Regions from separate parts of the Bradyrhizobium elkanii USDA 76 genome, predicted to be linked through region 1. Evidence: predicted binding sites of a transcription regulator. Region 1 holds the regulator's gene; each other region holds the start of a gene.
The links. The regulator LexA, encoded in region 1, represses DNA repair genes until DNA is damaged. The targets are predictions, from matches to a motif close to TGTTCNNNNTGTGTTCNG.

Region 1 (4,161 bases):
GACCAGCGCGCGATCGCAACCGCATTGCTCACCGGCCGGCGCGACGCGATCTCGACGCCGGTCAACGATGCGATGTTCATCTCGGGGCTCGGCCATGTGCTGTCGATCTCCGGCTACCACATGGCCGTGGTCGCCGGCGTCGTGTTCTTCGCGGTGCGCGCGCTGCTCGCGCTGTTTCCGGCACTGACGGCGGGGCATCCGATCAAGAAATGGGCGGCGGCGGCGGCGCTGGTCGCCGCGGCATTCTATCTGTTGCTGTCGGGTGCGGAGGTCGCGACGCAACGGTCGTTCTTCATGACCGCCGTGGTGCTGCTCGCCGTGATCGTCGACCGCCGCGCGATCACCTTCCGCACGCTGGCGGTGGCGGCGCTGATCGTGCTCGCGATCGCGCCGGAGGCGCTGGTGCATCCGAGCTTCCAGATGTCGTTTGCCGCGACGCTCGGGCTGGTGGCGCTGGTGCAGATCGGGCTGCCGAACCTATTCGCGTCGCCCGACCATTCGGCGACCGCGCGGGTTGCGCTGTGGGGCGGGCGCGAGCTCACCATGCTGATGCTGGCCTCGCTGGTGGCGGGGCTGGCGACGACGCCCTACGCCGCGTTCCACTTCCACCGCGTGACGCCCTACGGGCTGCTCGCCAACCTCGCGGCGATGCCTGTCGTGTCGGCGGTCGTGATGCCGGCCGGCCTGCTGGGCCTCGTCGCCATGCCGTTCGGCTTCGACGGCGTGTTCTGGGCGATCATGGGTCTTGGCATCGACTGGATGATCCTGGTGACGCAATGGGTCGCCGCACTCCCGGGCGCGGTCGGCCGCATGGCGGCGTTCGGGATCGGGCCGCTGATTGCAGCGAGTGCCGGCATCATCCTGCTCGGGCTGCTGCGTACGCCGCTGCGCTGGTCGGGCGCGGTTCTGCTGCTGGTGGCCTCGGTCTGGGCGCTCAGGGTGCCGCAGCCGGACGTGCTGGTCTCCGGCGACGGCCGCAACGTCGCGGTGCGCGGCGGTGACGGGCGGCTGCATTTGATGCACAGCGCCAAGGATGCGTTCCTGGTCAAGGAGTGGCTGGCGGCGGACGCCGACGCGCGGACCGCCACCGATGCGTCGCTCGGCGACGGCGTCTCCTGCGATGCCGGCGGCTGCGTGACCCAGGGACTAGGCGGCGCCTTCGTCGCGCTGGCGACCCGGCCGGAGGCGCTGGCGGACGACTGCGAGCGCGCAGGCTTGATCGTGACGGCGCGGGCGGCGCCGCGGGGCTGCACGGCGTCGGTGATCGATGCCGAGCGGCTGCGGCGCCACGGCGCGCTGGTACTGCGGCGGACCAGGGACGGCTACGCCGTCGATGCCGTCAAGCCCGGCGGGATCGACCGGCCGTGGTCGCCGGCGGTTCCCGGCGACGGCGAGAGCGAGACGACGCTGCGCGCAGCCGCCGCCGCACCGCGGCCTGCCGTGGATGCGACGCCGGCCGAGTCCGATCTGCAGGGCGATGACTAGCGGTGGTCCGGCGAGGGGGCGCTCGGCAGCTCGAACAGGCCGAGATGGTATTCGTCGGAGTCGGGGCCGGCGTCGGGCTTCTTGACGAGGGTGAAGGAAGCCTCGGGAAATTGCTCCCAGACTCTCAGGTCGTCGGCCGTCACCGTCAGCCAACCGAACCGGAACATGTAGCGGCCCGGTTCCGTGACGCGTCCAGCCTTTTGCCATGTGACCTTATCGACCACCGCGCACGTCCTCCGTGCCCGATGATGCGCCAAGGCGCCGGCTGACGCAAATTTCCTCGTGCGCCCCGGAAGCGGAAGTCCGGGGGCGCCCGAAATTGCTTAGGTCATCCGCCGCCGAACAGCCCATTCCGCGGCGACGATGCGCTCAACCCAAAAACAGCGTTGCAAATGCGGAGGGCCGCCGCTCCACCACCTTCGGCTTCTGCTCGACCGGCGGATGCAGCGCCGGCAATTGCAGCACGCTGACGCGCTGTCCCTCGACCAGCTGGGTCACCAGCACATGGCTGCCGTCGGGGAATTCCACCGCGTCATGATGCCGATCGGGCACGTCGGGCTCGACTTCGTTGAACACGCCGACGCGATAGTTCAGCGTCTTGGTCCAGATCCAGCGGCTGTCGTAGCGAACGTTCTCGGCGAAAGCGAGCTCGGTGCCCGGCAGCATGCAGACCGCGACAGTGGGATCGTTTTCCGAAGCAAAACCGCGGGTCGACGTGCCGCGGAACGTCGTCGTGATCAGCGTCTCTCCGACAATGGCGGGGCGCGATGCCACGGCGTGCAGACTATAGTCACACATCGGATGGCTCCTCATTTCGAGGTAGCGACCCGTGCCTCTCTTGAGGCATTGGGGCCTCTACCAGAGTGGACGATAGCGAACGAGCTTCCGCTCGTTTCTGGGCGATTGTACGACTGGTCCGAGACCGACCCCGATCACAAACACGCGACGCTGCGCGAGAGGTATCGGAGCGCATCGGGCAGGCCGTACGCTACGCTATCATGCAAGGAACGATCCGACGTGTTGCTCGTTCCCGGCCGCCGCAAGTATTTGCAATTCAGTATTTGCGATACAGGCCGATCAGCTTGCCCTGGATGCGGACCCGGTTCGGCGGCAGGATGCGCACTTCATAGGCGGTGTTGGCCGGCTCGAGCGCGATCGATGCGCCGCGGCGGCGGAAGCGCTTCAGGGTGGCTTCCTCCTCGTCGATCAGCGCCACCACGATGTCGCCGGTATTGGCGACGTCGTTGCGCTGGATCAGCGCCATGTCGCCGTCGAGGATGCCGGCATCGACCATCGAGTCGCCGCGCACCTCGAGCGCATAGTGCTCGCCGGCGCCGAGCATGTCGGGCGGCACGCTGATGGTGTGGCTGCGGGTCTGCAGCGCCTCGATCGGCGTACCGGCGGCGATCCGGCCCATCACGGGGACCGCGACCGGACGGTTGCCGTCGTCCTCGGCGATCGGCGGCGTGCTGGCGCGCCGGCCGAGGGTGCCTTCGATGACGCTGGGCGTGAAGCCGCGTCGGCCGTTGCCGCCGCCGGCCGAGAGTTCGGGCAGCTTGATGACCTCAATGGCGCGGGCGCGGTTCGGCAGGCGGCGGATGAAGCCGCGCTCCTCCAGCGCAGTGATCAGGCGGTGGATACCGGACTTCGAGCGCAGGTCGAGCGCATCCTTCATCTCGTCGAAGGAGGGCGGTACGCCGGCCTCTTTCAGACGTTCATTGATGAAACGCAGAAGTTCGTACTGTTTGCGCGTGAGCATCTCGAGTATTCCCCCGGTTGATAGCGGCGTTCGATTCCGAGACTCTTCTGGTGGGGCCTGCAGGCGGGGCCTGACCTCAGGAGCATGTGCTCGTTGCACTTGCTTCCACGCGGCTTCCCGATTGTAGACACCAGTACTCGAAACAAATCATGAACGGACACTATATGTTCGATATGTGTTCCGCAACCACTTAATTTCCGGTGAACGGATCAGGCAACGCACGATCGGCGGGGCGTGAAAACCCTATTCGGGCAGCGTCAGGATCTCGCATTCGCTGCCTTTGACGGCCGCCGCCGCAAACGGCGGACGCACGAGAAGTGCCCGTGCCGCAGCGAGATTCGCGAGCAGCGACGAATCCTGCTGCGTCACCGGCGTTGCGATCAGCTTGCCGTCCTCGCGCGCTTCGAGACGCGCCCGCAGATAGTCCTCGCGCTGGTCGTTGGCGGCGAGGTCGCGGCCGAGCAGGGCGCTCGCGCGGCGATGATGAATCACTTTCCGGCCGCTCAGCGCCCGAATCAACGGCACCAGGAACAGGAAGGCGCAGACATAGGACGACACCGGATTGCCGGGCAGGCCGATCACCCGCATCGCGCCGAGCCGGCCATGCATCATCGGCTTGCCGGGCCGCATCGCGATCCGCCAGAACGCCATCTCGACGCCCTCGGCCTCCAGCGACCGCTTGACGAGATCGTGGTCGCCGACCGAGGCGCCGCCTGTCGTAATCAGGACATCGGCGCCGGCCTCGCGTGCCCGGCGGATGCCGGCCGTGGTCGCCTCCACCGTGTCGGCGGCAACGCCGAGGTCGACGGTCTCGGCGCCTTCGGCGCGCGCCAGCGCCCGCAGCGCGTAGCCGTTGGAATAGACGATCTGGCCGGGACGGGGCCGCGAGCCCGGCATCACCAGTTCGTCGCCGGTCG
Region 2 (4,161 bases), 3.1 Mb from region 1:
ACGCCGCGTAGCGGTTGACCGACATTCGCTTGTCGGAAGCTTGGCCACCTGAACAGGCCGGCGTCACGCCGCCGGTCTGCCTGGATTTTATTTCGGCCTTGTCACTCCGCCGCAACCATTCGCGGAAGCGGAACGTAAAGCCAGTCGTAACAGGATGAGCATAATACGGTTCCGCGCAAATTGCCTATGCTCAAAATTGAACTTTTCAGTAGGAGCTGTCGATCAAGGTTTAGGCGTCTCGAGTCTGAAGCGCCCCGCACCGCCTTGACCGAGCGGCTTCTCGAGTTCGGGCAGGATGATCTTCAACTCATTCGCCAGCGTCCACGGCGGATTCACCAGCAAAAGCCCTGTGGAAACGAGGCCTGCGCCTGCTTCTTGCGGTGCCACACTGAATTCCAGACGCAGGCATTTGCCGGCGGGCCGACTCGCTGCTGCTGCGGCGGCCACGCTGCGCGCTAGCTCGTCGGTGGCTCTCCGGGTTTTTACGGGGTACCACAAAAGATACGTGCCGGTCGGCCACTTCACGAATGCTTCCGCGAAAGCACTGGCCAGCCGCTCGAACTCGTCCTTCGCTTCGAACGGCGGATCGATCAGCACGAGGCCGCGCCGCTCGTTCGGCGGCACGAATGCGGGCAGCGCCATCCAGCCGTCGAGATCGACGACGCGCGCTTGCGCGTCGCGTCGCAAGGCGTCGATCAGTTGTTTGCGCGCCGTCGGTTCGATCTCGCAGGCGGTGATGCGATCTTGCGGACGCAGCAGCGCCCGCGCGATCAGCGGCGAACCAGGATAGGCCTTAAGCTCGCCTTTCGGATTGAAGGCTCTGACGATGTCGAGATAGGGCGCGATCAGCGGCAATGCCTTGTCGGAGAGCCGCGCCTGCATCAGCCGCGCGATGCCGGTGAGCCATTCGCCGCCGCGCTGCGCTTCGCTCGACGTCAAATCATAAAGGCCGGCGCCGGCGTGGGTGTCGATGACGCGGAATGGCGCCGGCTTGTCCTGCAGATAGGTGAGCATGCGCACCAGCACGATGTGCTTGATGACGTCGGCAAAGCTGCCGGCATGAAAGGCGTGACGGTAGTTCATGTGATGATCGTGCTGCGCTCCCAAGGGGTGCGCATGTTGTACTCGTCATACCCGGGCTTGTCCCGGCCTTCGCTGAAGCTTCGGCGGGGTCAACATCCGAGCTCGGCGAAGCCTTGGCGTAGCCGGCTCCCGGGCGTCTGCGCCTTATCTGCTTGTTTCGCGATGGCGCAGGTGGCCGGGACGTTCTGCGCGACGACGCGCGGCACGGGCCTGCCGGCCATGACGCAGGGAGTTTCAGCCGCCGCGAACCGGTGGCATCAGCACCTGATCGCGGCGGCAGGCGCGGCGATCGATTTCCTCACAGGAGTGGAATTGCAGATCCTTGCTGAGGCAGATCCGCACCTCGCTGAGCCGCTTGCTGTCGCAGGTCACCGAGATCGCGGAGTTGCTGAGGCCCGGATTGACCTTGATGAACGCTGTCTCCAGCTCGTCGGGCGCGACCGTCTTCGGCTCCGACAATTGCAGGAATTCCTCGGGAATCTTGACCGTGGCGCGGGCCTTGCGGATGGCTTCGAAATAGGCGCGCTCGCCGAGACCGGAGCAGGTGCCGTGCTTGTCCCACTCGTTGTAGATCAGCCCGGGCGCCGGCATCAGGTCGAGCATCGAGCTCATGATGCTGCGGGCGAGTCGCGGCGAGGGCCGCTGGCAATATTCCGGGAAGCCCCGCTCATATTGCGGCCACAGGCCGTGCACCACGAAGGAGTAGGGCCGTCCGCCGCACTGCGCCTGCGTGCCGCGGCCGTTGTTGCCGCGCTCGCTCGCCGCCTCGCAGAACGAGGGCGACCACGACAGCGACAGCACATAGAAATCGAACTCACCGGGCGCATTCTGGCGGCGATCCTGGGCCGAGGCCCCAACCGCACTGCACAGAATAATGCCAACCGAAATCAAGAATCGGGAAATTGTGTCCAACCGAGGCATCAAACGCTCCCCTCACTGACCGCCCAGAGCCTAGCAGGCCGTGAGAACATTTCAAGAACAAAAAGCCGCCGTCCAAATGGCGGCGGCTCCTGCTTTGGCAGTCTGGTCGGAGATCAGGGCCGGGCGGCCTTGCAGGACGGGTTATAGGCCCAGTTGCGGTCGAGCCCCGCGACGCACCATTCGACGCCCTGATTGATGCTGGCAAAGCCGCCGTCCTCGATGATCGAATAGTGCACCTTGCGCACCTTGCCATCGCTCAGCATCGCCTCGCCGCTGCAATAGCGGCGCGGAATATTGTCGGACTGCCAGGGACGGAAGGCGGTTTCGTGAATCCCGTTGAAGCCGGTGATCACGAGCGGCGAATTCCAGAAGGTGGCTTCCTTCTCCTGGAATTGCGTGCTGATGACCGTCAGGGCCTTCTCGCACGGGGCCACATTGCCGTCATAGCGCGGGCCGGACAGCCAAAAGTTCATTTCGAGCGGATTGGCGGCCTGGGCCGTGCCCCCGAACGCCAGCGTGCCGACCACGAGTGCGGCGCCGAGGCCGAGCTTGCGGCCGAGTTTATTGCGGGAGCTGAACAGGTTGCGCATGGGAATCCACCCGATTATCCGATGCCGCGGACGGTGCCGCGAAGCCCCGGCAAGGTCAAGTGCAGCGCGGCAACACCTGCGGAGAAGTCCACTTTGGGGACCCGGCTCGTTCTTTTCACGGTCGCCGGCGCACTCTATGTTGGCCTCAGCGAAATGGAGTCTGCGATGCGAAGGAAATTGGCCGCGTGCCTGGTTGCCGTTTGCGGGATGCTGGCCGTTGTGCCGGCGCGGGCGGATTGGATGCAGCCGGTGCCGCCGTTCAAGGGCAACGATACCGGCGGTATCATCGCCTATACGCTGGCGACCCAGGCCGACGCCCGGCAGCTTGCCGTCGATCACTGCGCCTCCTACGGCAAGGTGGTCAAGTTCCTTGCGATGCAGAACTATCCGGGCGGCTACATCTCTTTCGCCTGTCGCTGGGTGCCCTATGGCGCAGCCCAGAGGCCGCTGCGCACGCTCTACTGAGCGCGCACCAGATCTTTCGATCGTTCAGCCGGGAGCCGACCGCATGACCCGACAGCTTGCCTTGCTTGGTTCGGCTGTGTGCCTTGTCCTGTCCGCTGGCGCCGCAAGCGCGGTCGACCTGCCGATCCGCAAGGCCGGTCTGTGGGAGATGAAGATGGTGCGCACCGGCGGGCCGATGCCGGAAATCACCATGCAGCACTGCACCGACGAGACCACCGACAAGGAGATGAGCGCGGCGGCCTCGCCGATGGCCAAGGAAGTCTGCTCCAAGCAGGATATCCAGAAGACCGCGACCGGCTATGTCAGCGACAGCGTCTGCAGCGTCGCCGGCATGACGATGCAGAGCCATGCCGAGATCGTCGGCGATTTCAATTCCGCCTACACGGTGAAGAGCACCTCGCATGCCGAGGGCGGCGCGGCCGGCTCGCGTGACACCACGATGACCATCGAGGCGAAATGGCTCGGCGCCTGCAAGAGCGACCAGAAGGCCGGTGACATCATCATGCCCGGCGGCATGAAGATGAACGTCAAGGACATGGAAAAGCTGAAGGGCCTCCTGCCCAAGCAGAAGTAGCGCGCAGCGCATTTCGGCCGTTGCCGCGCGAATGCATCGCCTCGCAGGCTGAGAGGCTGCGCCGCTTGCACCACCACTTCGAGTAACTCGCGACAAAATTGCAAAGCAATCTTGCGCTGAGGCGATGTGCAATCCATCCGATCCCTCCCGTCACCCCCAGGGCCATCGCATATGCCCCTTGGCGACCGCGCAAGTGCTTGGCCTCGTGGTTCGAGACGCGCCGCAAGCGGCGCTCCTCACCATGAGGGTCTACTATTGTGCCGCAGAACAAGACCTCATCCTGAGGAGCCCGCCGAAGGCGGGCGTCTCGAAGGATGGCCACGAGCACACCGCCACGAAATGCGATAGCCTTTGCCCGGGGATGACGGTTCACCGCGTTCGTGCGCTCCTTGGCGCGCGATGACGTCGACGGGATGCAACATCATTGAATGATCGCCGCCTGCGTCGTGTTCGAAACTCTCTGCGAGAGATAACGCGCATCGCATTCGTGGTGTCGAAAGCCTGACGCACCAACATGTCGTTTTGAAC
Region 3 (4,161 bases), 3.9 Mb from region 1:
CGGACGAACTCGCGCGTGCCTCGGCCGGCGAGCCCGCGCTGCTACTGCCGGCAGCGGCGAAGTGATCGGCCATCACCCCGCACTCATCCCCTGCGCGCCGCCGAGCAGCTTCACGTTGAGCCGGCCGCCGTCGAACAGCATCTCGTTCAGCGCCCCGTCGATGTCGTCAGCGGTGACATCCTGGCCTCCCTCGCGGGCGATGCTGGCCTGCGCGATGCGGCGCATCAGCTCCTTGATGAAGGCGGCGCTGACGCCGGCGGTGCGCTGCACCGCTTCGTCGACGATCGGCTGCTCCAGCGGCAGGCCCTTGCCGTACAGCCGGATCAGCTTGCTGCGTCCGGTCTCGTCGGGCAGCGGCACCTCGATCGCCTGGTCAATGCGGCCGGGCCGGCCGGCCAGCGCGCTCTCGAGCTCTTCGGGACGGTTGGAGGTCAGCACGAACAGGATGTCGCAATCCTCCTTCAGGCCGTCCATCTCGTTAAGCAGCTTGTTGAGCAGGGATTCCTCGCACGGTCCGCCCATGTCCTCGCGGTCGCGTGCGATCAGATCGACGTCCTCGATCACGACCATGGTGGGCTGCAGCAGCCGCGCGAGGTTCATATAGGCGCCGAGCAGCCCGACCTGCTCGGCGGTGATGATCAGCGTGGTGTGATCCGGCAGGTTGGTGGCGAGATAGCGAATGGTGTGGGTCTTGCCGGTGCCGGGCGGGCCGTAGAGCAGGATGCCTTTGCGGGTCGACTGGCCGAGCCCGCGCAGCAGATCGCGGCTTTCGACAAAACCGAGCACGTTGCGGTCGAGCAGCCGCAGCGTCCGGTCCGGCAGAATTACGTCATCGCGGGCGACCGTCGGCAGGCGATGCACGGTCAGTCCACGCGATCGTCCGCGATAATTGGCGCCATCCTCCAGCGACAGGATCTTGCCGCGATAGGATCGCGCCGCATGCACGGCGGCCTCCAACTCGGCGAAAGTGCGCTGCACGAAAGCATTGCCGGTCGCGCCGGCGGGCAACGCCAGCTCGATTCGCAGCGACGGCTCGTGATTATATTCGCGATGGAACGTCAGCAGCACGGCGTAGCGCAGTTCGCCGGTTCGGCACAGCCATAGTCCATTGGCGAGGCATTTCACCGGCTCGGCCTCGCCGATATCGACGTCGCGATATTGCGGCGGCGCGATCGCCGGTGCATTGCGGCCGGCCTTCATCAGCGCCGCGAAGTCGAGCGTCTCGTAGCGATATTCTTCATGGATGCCGAAGAAATGGATTGGATCGGTGAGCAGCTTGTCGATCGCGACCTGAACGTCGGCGCGCATGTGGCCCGGAAACTGTCGCGCCCGTGTCACGATCAGGTTGCGCGGAACGCCGGCGAAATGCCAGTCGAGCGCAACGTAAGCGGACCGAAACGTCTCGCCCGGCAATTCTTCCGAGCTGCGGCGTGCAGCGAGCAGGCAGTCGCTGCACAGCGACGCAGTCGTACCGGGGATCAGAATTTCCGTCACAGCCCTCGGGGCTTCGCAGAGATCGCAGGGGCGGCTGGCGTCGGCGGATTCGGTGGTGATCATCAATGGCTGGCCGTTGGAGCGGATCAGCCACTTCGCCGAGTTGAAGATTGCCCGCGCGACCGGTCCCGGATAGGGGCCGCACGGAATGGCGCCCTTGGCCTCGATCAAGGCAGCGGATGCGATGGCTTCCTGCTCGGATTTCCCGAACACCGTGCGCAACAAATCCTGGACGAATTCCAGCGGGGTTTCATCGTCGTCGTGAATGAAGAGCCGCACCGGACCGTCGTCGCTAAACACGTCGTGCATGAGACCCCCGAAACGCAATTGGGAACAAAAGAACAAAGTAAGAACATCACGGCCGCTCCTGCGCGTCAAGCGAAAGATTCTGCGGCCTCACCCCTGACGTGTAGTGAGCCGATCGGCCGGGAACGCGCACTGGAAGCGTAAACGCGGCTCAACGCCTGTGACGATTGTGTTGCGGCAAATGCCAAGAGATGGCCGTCACAACGGCAAACTTCCGACACACCATCGGGGCGAAAAGGAGTATCCGACATGGCGCGAGCGCGAGAGCAGATTCCTCCCAAGGGTTTGCGGTCGCGCAGTTATTTTATGAGGCCCTCGTGTCGCACAAACTTCGCCTTGCGCTGCTTCTCGTCGTCACCCTGTTCGTCTCTCCCGCGTTCGCGCAGCCGGCCGCCAAGCCGGCGCCGCCGCAACCCGTTACCAGCGATGCGCTGACGCCCGAGCAGGCCAAGCGCGCGCTCGACACGCTGCAGGACGACAAGAAGCGCGGCGAGATCATCAACACGCTGCGCGCCATCGCCAATGCCTCGCCGCAGGCGGCTGCCGCGGAGCCGGCGCCGGAGCAGCATTCGCCGATCCCGCTCACCGCCGACAGCCTCGGCGCACAGCTGTTGCTGATGGTGTCCGAGCAGGTCGGCGAGATGTCGCGCGAGGTCGCCGACGTCGCGCGCACGCTGACGCATTTCCCGGCGTTCTATTACTGGTTCGTGCGCACCGCCAACGATCCGGTCGCCTATGGCCTCTTGATCGATATCGCCTGGAAGCTGGCGCTGGTGTTCGGCTGCGCGCTGGCCGCCGAATGGGTGGTGTTCCGCCTGATCAAGCGGCCGGTCGCGTTCCTGGAAGCGCGGCTGCCGCAGACCGCACGCGTACCGGTGCAGACGCTCGCCAGCGTCGATCCGCCGTCGTCGGTTGCCGACGTCACGCCGGCGCCCGAGTTGCAGCGGCGCCGGCTCAGCCTCGCGCGGGCCTGGCAGTCGCTGGTCCGGCTGCCCTTCGTGCTCGGCCGCCTGCTGCTCGAATTGCTGCCGGTCGTCGTGTTCGGCGGTATCGCCACCGCGCTGCTCGGCACCGAGATCGGCGATCAATCGACCACGCGGCTCGTGATCCTGGCCGTCGTCAACGCCTATGTGTTCTCGCGCGTCTTGATCTGCGCGGTGCGCGCGCTGGCAGGGCCGTTCGGCCTGTTCCGCGTCCGTGCCGAGACCGCGGCCTATATCGAGATCTGGGCCCGGCGTATCGTCGCCGTCGGCGTCTCGGGCATCGCCTTTGCCAATGTCGCGCTGCTGCTCGGGCTGCATCGCGCCGGCTATGCCGCGCTGATCCGGCTCGTGATGCTGGTGGTGCATCTGTTCGTCGTCGTCATCATCCTGCAGTGCCGCCGCCAGGTCGCCGACGTCATCCGCGCGCCGGCCGATCGCACCGGGCTTGCGGCGCGAACGCGCAACCGTCTCGCGGCGCTCTGGCATGTGCTGGCGATTGCGCTCGACCTCGCGCTGTGGGCGGTGTGGGCGCTCAACATCCGCAACGGCTATTCGCTGCTGCTGCAATATTTCGTCGGCACCATTGCGGTGCTGCTGGTGACCCGCCTCGTCACCATGGTGGTGCTGAGCCTGATCGATCGCGGCTTCCGCATCAGCCCGGAGCTGATCCAGCGCTTCCCGGGGCTCGAGGCCCGCGCCAACCGCTATCTGCCGCTGCTGCGCAAGGTGGTCACGGCGGTGATCGCCTTCATTGGCTTCGTCGCGCTGCTCGAGGTCTGGGGCGTCGACGCCATCGTCTGGTTCTATGGCGGCCAGATCGGATCTCGCCTGATCTCGGCGCTGGTGACGATCGGGATTGCCGCGCTGGCCGCGGCCGTGATCTGGGAGGTCGCCAATGCGCTGATGGACCGGCAGATCGACACCCTGTCGCGCGAGGGGCATTACGCCCGCGCCGCGCGCCTGCGCACCTTCCAGCCGATGCTGCGCACCGCGCTGTTCTGCATGATCGTCGCGGTGGTCGGGCTCACCGCGCTCAGCGAGATCGGCGTCAATGTCGCGCCGCTGCTCGCCGGCGCCGGCATCGTGGGCATCGCGATCGGCTTCGGTTCGCAGAAGCTGGTGCAGGACCTCATCACCGGGCTGTTCCTCCTGATCGAGAACACCGTGCAGGTCGGCGACAACGTCACGGTGTCGGGGCTCTCGGGCGTGGTCGAGAACGTCTCGATCCGTACCATGCGGCTGCGCGCCGGCGACGGCTCGGTGCACGTCGTGCCGTTCAGCGCGGTGACGACGATCACCAACTCCAGCCGCGGTGCCGGCAACGCCGCGGTCAGCGTCAACGTCTCCTACAAGGAGGACACCGACCGCGCCGGCGAGG

Region 2: JEY66_RS36810 (ribonuclease T2 family protein) is a predicted target of LexA. The motif match lies at 2,047-2,064, and genes of this name have one in related genera.
Region 3: JEY66_RS40390 (ATP-dependent Clp protease adaptor ClpS) is a predicted target of LexA. The motif match lies at 1,832-1,849, and genes of this name have one in related genera.

Annotation. Positions count from the first base shown of each region.
Region 1 covers NZ_CP066356.1:4,634,197-4,638,357, forward strand. The annotation lists gene JEY66_RS22495 (ComEC/Rec2 family competence protein) at 1-1,485, shown strand, start outside; gene JEY66_RS22500 (hypothetical protein) at 1,482-1,709, opposite strand; gene JEY66_RS22505 (hypothetical protein) at 1,855-2,283, opposite strand; gene lexA (transcriptional repressor LexA) at 2,540-3,244, opposite strand; gene JEY66_RS22515 (molybdopterin molybdotransferase MoeA) at 3,488-4,161, opposite strand, start outside.
Region 2 covers NZ_CP066356.1:7,776,208-7,780,368, reverse strand. The annotation lists gene JEY66_RS36815 (23S rRNA (adenine(2030)-N(6))-methyltransferase RlmJ) at 223-1,083, opposite strand; gene JEY66_RS36810 (ribonuclease T2 family protein) at 1,318-2,004, opposite strand; gene JEY66_RS36805 (hypothetical protein) at 2,118-2,594, opposite strand; gene JEY66_RS36800 (hypothetical protein) at 2,760-3,059, shown strand; gene JEY66_RS36795 (DUF3617 domain-containing protein) at 3,103-3,633, shown strand.
Region 3 covers NZ_CP066356.1:8,513,266-8,517,426, reverse strand. The annotation lists gene JEY66_RS40395 (tetratricopeptide repeat protein) at 1-65, shown strand, start outside; gene JEY66_RS40390 (ATP-dependent Clp protease adaptor ClpS) at 73-1,803, opposite strand; gene JEY66_RS40385 (mechanosensitive ion channel family protein) at 2,118-4,161, shown strand, end outside.